One region of the Carnobacterium mobile DSM 4848 genome, then DNA from elsewhere that is predicted to be linked to it. Evidence: riboswitches for the same ligand, from Rfam matches in the RefSeq annotation. Region 1 holds a riboswitch; the other holds the start of a gene.
The links. Region 1 has a riboswitch for magnesium ahead of mgtA (magnesium-translocating P-type ATPase). Riboswitches for the same ligand answer to the same signal wherever they lie in the genome.

Region 2: another riboswitch for magnesium. It lies ahead of mgtE (magnesium transporter); the one in region 1 lies ahead of mgtA (magnesium-translocating P-type ATPase).

The regions. Positions count from the first base shown of each region.
Region 1 covers NZ_JQMR01000001.1:1,059,850-1,062,057, forward strand. Annotated here, with positions in the region: gene mgtA (magnesium-translocating P-type ATPase) at 1-846, opposite strand, end outside; M-box (ykoK) riboswitch at 1,200-1,365, opposite strand; gene BR87_RS04935 (M3 family oligoendopeptidase) at 1,519-2,208, shown strand, end outside.
Region 2 covers NZ_JQMR01000001.1:1,973,468-1,975,675, forward strand. Annotated here, with positions in the region: gene BR87_RS09405 (GNAT family N-acetyltransferase) at 1-4, shown strand, start outside; M-box (ykoK) riboswitch at 512-675, shown strand; gene mgtE (magnesium transporter) at 1,136-2,208, shown strand, end outside.

The sequences.
Region 1 (2,208 bases):
AATCCCATTGATCAAAAATACAATAGGCACCATAACCAGCATAAAGTTGATCAATAATTTACTGACATTTTTTACTCCGCGGTCGAAACTCGTTTCTCCTCTAGATTTAGAAGATTTAGCAGCAATGTCTCCAAAGAAAGTATCTTCTCCCGTTTTTAATACGACTACTTTTCCTTGTCCGCTCAAAACATCTGTACCCATAAAAGCTAAATTGTGAAGGTCCAAAGCCGTCATATTCGCGTCTTTTTTCTCATTCTCGATATGAACAAATTTTTCAATTGGCATTGATTCGCCCGTTAATGACGATTGATTGACGAATAAGTCTTTGGCCCAAATCAAACGAGCATCAGCTGGAATCAAGTCTCCTGTCGACAAATTAATAATATCTCCAGGAACCACTTCATCAATTGGGGTTTCTTTTGTTACCCCTTCTCTGGTTACTGCACAAGTGGTTTCAATCAGCTCTTTTAAAGCTAAGCTGGCTTTTTGAGAACGGTATTCTTGAATAAAATGAAGTCCCGCACTAAATAAAATCATTAGGCTCATAACAATACTAGCCTCAAAATCTTTAGTAGCAGCTGAGACAACTAATAAAAGTGCTAAAACATAAATAAAGGGATCTTTGAATGCTTGGAGCAACAGTAAATACCAAGGAATCGGTTTTTGGGAAGCTACTTCATTCAATCCAAATTCTTCTAAGCGTTTTTCCGCTTCTGATTTGCTTAAGCCTGATGCTTCTGTCTTCAATTGTTTTAAAACCGCTTCTTCTGTCAAGTAACCTAGTTCTTTCAATTGATTGTTTTTAGATTTCTTTTCTGTATAAATGTGTTTTTTTTGATTTGCCATCATTTTTTCCTCCTCTTGTCTTACCGGAAAAAATAAGTTTTACTACACTCTTATCCTAACTAAGAGGTTTATGGTAGGTTTACTTATTTTTTCTTTATTTTTCCAACAATCATCATCTGGATGATCACTACTAGATCCTTTTTCCATACCATTCACCTCTTTCCCATTTTGTTAGGTTTTGTTCTACTGAAAACTAGCTGTTGCTCATAATGGATAAGTTTTTCAGTTTAATCGACACAACAAAAAAAGTACATACTCTATTCCGCGATAGAGTATGTACCTGAATTGTTTATCTCAAATAAACGGTTCACATATTTAATACTGAATGAAGTGCAAAACAAATAAAGACACAGTATTAGTTCTCCATCGTCGAGTTTTAGCACTATATGGCGTAGATTATTCATCAGCTACATTAAATATGGCCTTAATTCGACCATCTCTGTTGACCCATTGGTGTCTCTCGACGTTTTTGGGCAGCAGCATATTTCCATATAGGAGCCTCACCTAACAGAAGCTTATTCATTTCTTGTCACCTACTAAGCTAACTCATCTCAGCGGAGATGTCAACCAACACGCTGGTTTTAATTTTCCGTAATTTACAAAAGGATGGTTTTAAACTAAGGACAACTAGATTATAATAAAAGAAGACACATGCAGAAGGGAAGTTTTTAAATGAAGTACAGTATGAATTGGGACCTAGATTCTATTTTTTCAGGCGGCAGTCATTCCACAGAATTACAAGAAAAAATAACGTTGATTCAAGAGCAATTAACTGAATTCTCTACTGCTGTTAAAGAATGGAACAGCAAAGAGGATAAGCCTTATTTCCATCAATTTTCTTCTATTTTAGGACTACAAGAAAAACTCACTTTTGGCTTAACACAAGTACATACTTTTGTTGAAGCTGTTCAGTCAGCTGATGTCAATGATAAACAGACTACTACTTTATTTGGACAAATATTCTCCTTGAGCAGTAGTTTCAATACGATCCAAACTATCCTCACAAAAAAACTTGTTGCTATGCCGGAAGAGGAATGGAAAAAGTTACTTGCTTTGCCCGAATTCCGTCCGGTTGAATTTGTCTTACAAGAGACAAGAACACAAGGAAAAGAATTATTAAGTGAATCCGAAGAGTCTTTAATTAACGCTCTTTCGATTGATGGCTTCCAAGGTTGGAGTGACCACTACGATACTTTAGTCGCTACTATTGAAATTCCATTTGAAGAACAAGATGGAACCATTATCGATCTTTCCGCTGGACAAGCCTATAATAAAATGAATACAGATCCTGACAGCGAAGTCAGAAAACAAATTTTTGATAAATGGGAAACCGCTTGGTCCGAAAAAGCTCCTTTATTTGGC
Region 2 (2,208 bases), 910 kb from region 1:
TTAACTTTTCTATCCTAAAAAGCGTCGTTCAAAAAGGTATGTGTAAAATAGTTCTCGAGATTCTATCATGTTTTACTGGCAAAAAGAGGTTCTTTATCGAATTGTGTTGGTCATGCTTAATAATGAAATTTCCTCCGGAATTTACGCGTCTGCTTGCAAGAGTCATGGGAACGACTGGAGCCTTACATGTCTCCAGCCTTTCAAGCCTCAAACGAAGCTTAACCGCTTCGTAATTCGCATTGAATCCTTTACATGGCTGCAAGGAGCCGCTATTCCTCCGAAAATTTCAAGTTGTGGAATAGACTCATTCTTCTTACCAACACTAAAAATAATAGAACCCAAAAAAGAAAGAAGGCGTTCTATCATAAATGTATGCTTGAGCGGCAAATACATAAATGAAAGAGGCCTTCTTATGAATAAGATTATATCAAAGGTTTACCAAATAATAAAGAAGTTAGCTTGAATATTAAATTTGTTTGTCCTACAATGAATAAGAGAGATAGAAAGAATTGAATAGCCTTGTTAGGTGAGGCTACTGTACTAGAGATATGCTGCTGCCCAGAAACGTCCAAAGACGCCAATGGGTTAACAGGAATTTTCGAATTAAGGAAATTTTTAACGCAGCTGGGATCGTCCCTATGCTGTACAGTGCTGAAACTCAATGAAGGGGTGCTGGTATTAAATCCGTTTTGATCAACTGTCTATCAGTTGTTTTGCGCGCTCTTCGAAGCGTGCTTTTTTTTATTTCTTTTTTAGTTAAATGGTAAATGAAAAACAACAAGAGAAAACTGTTTTTGTTATTAGCTTGTTTCATTACTATAAAGTTCTCTAGGGGGTGGTTCAAGTGGATTCTATTCCATCTTGTCGACAGATGAAAAAATCGAAAAGTTTTATTCATATAATGCAAAAACGAATACAAGAAGAAGGAGCACTTTTAATGAGCCTTCCTGAGAGGAATGATAGTAATGAAAAGAATGGATGACAGAAAAAACACCTATTATGAAGGAATCTTCAAAGCCGCAAAGGAAAACAACCGTAAAAAATTTCGTAAGCTATTTTTGAAACTTCATACAAATGATCAAGTTGAACTTTTTCACCTCTTATATCCTGAAAAGAGAAAAAAGTAGAGAGCTTTTTGGAACCAGCAGAATTTGCGGAATTATTTGAATGGATGGATCCTGCTGATCAAACAGAAGCTTATGAAGCCTTCTCGCCTGAATACATTGCGAACTTATTCCATTATATGGAGATAGACAATGTGGTAAACTTTTTATCTTACCGAGATGACGAAGAAAGACAAGTTCTCTTAAATTTCTTAGACACAGCAGAAAGAAGCAAAGTAGAAGAAATGCTCGCGTATGAACCAGAAACTGCGGGATCCATTATGACGAAAGGGTTTATTAGCGTTTCTCCTGAACATACTGTGCAGCAAACAGTGGAGATGGTACGTACTATTGCTAAGGAAGCAGAAATGGTCTACTATATTTACGTTTTAGACACAACCAGCAGATTGGTAGGCATCTTATCTTTGCGAGACACAATTTTGAATCCGGAAGATACAAAAGTCCAAGATGTAATGTTGACTCAATTAGCCTTTGTACGTCTGAATGATGACCAAGAAGCGGTTGCTCGCATGATTCAAGATTATAATCTGTTGGCCGTTCCTGTTTTGAACGATGAAGATGTGATGCTCGGAATTGTGACGGTCGATGATGTGATGGATATTTTGGTTGAAGAAACGACAGAAGATTTTAATGAATTCTCTGCTATCCGTAAAACGAAAAGCAAAACGGAACGAGGAGAAGAGAGTGCATGGCAAATTGCTCGTGCAAGGATGCCGTGGATCGTCATTCTTGTTTTCTTAGGAATGATCAGTGCTTCTTTGATCAGTTCGTTTGAGGAAACATTGAGTCAAGTAGTTATCCTTGCTGCTTTTATTCCAATTATTATGGATTCAGCTGGGAATGTAGGAACACAATCATTGGCAGTTGCAGTTCGAAATATTTCGATGGGAGAAGAAAGAACCAGAGAAGAGTTTTGGCAGAATGTGCTCAAAGAACTCTTAGCAGGAATGATGATTGGATTGTCGGCAGGAGCAGTTTTAGCACTCGTCGTCGGCATTTTTTATCAGAACCTCGTTTTAGCAGCAATTATTGGGTTTTCACTTTTTGTGACTCTAAGTTTATCGACTGTAGTAGGAGCAGTCAT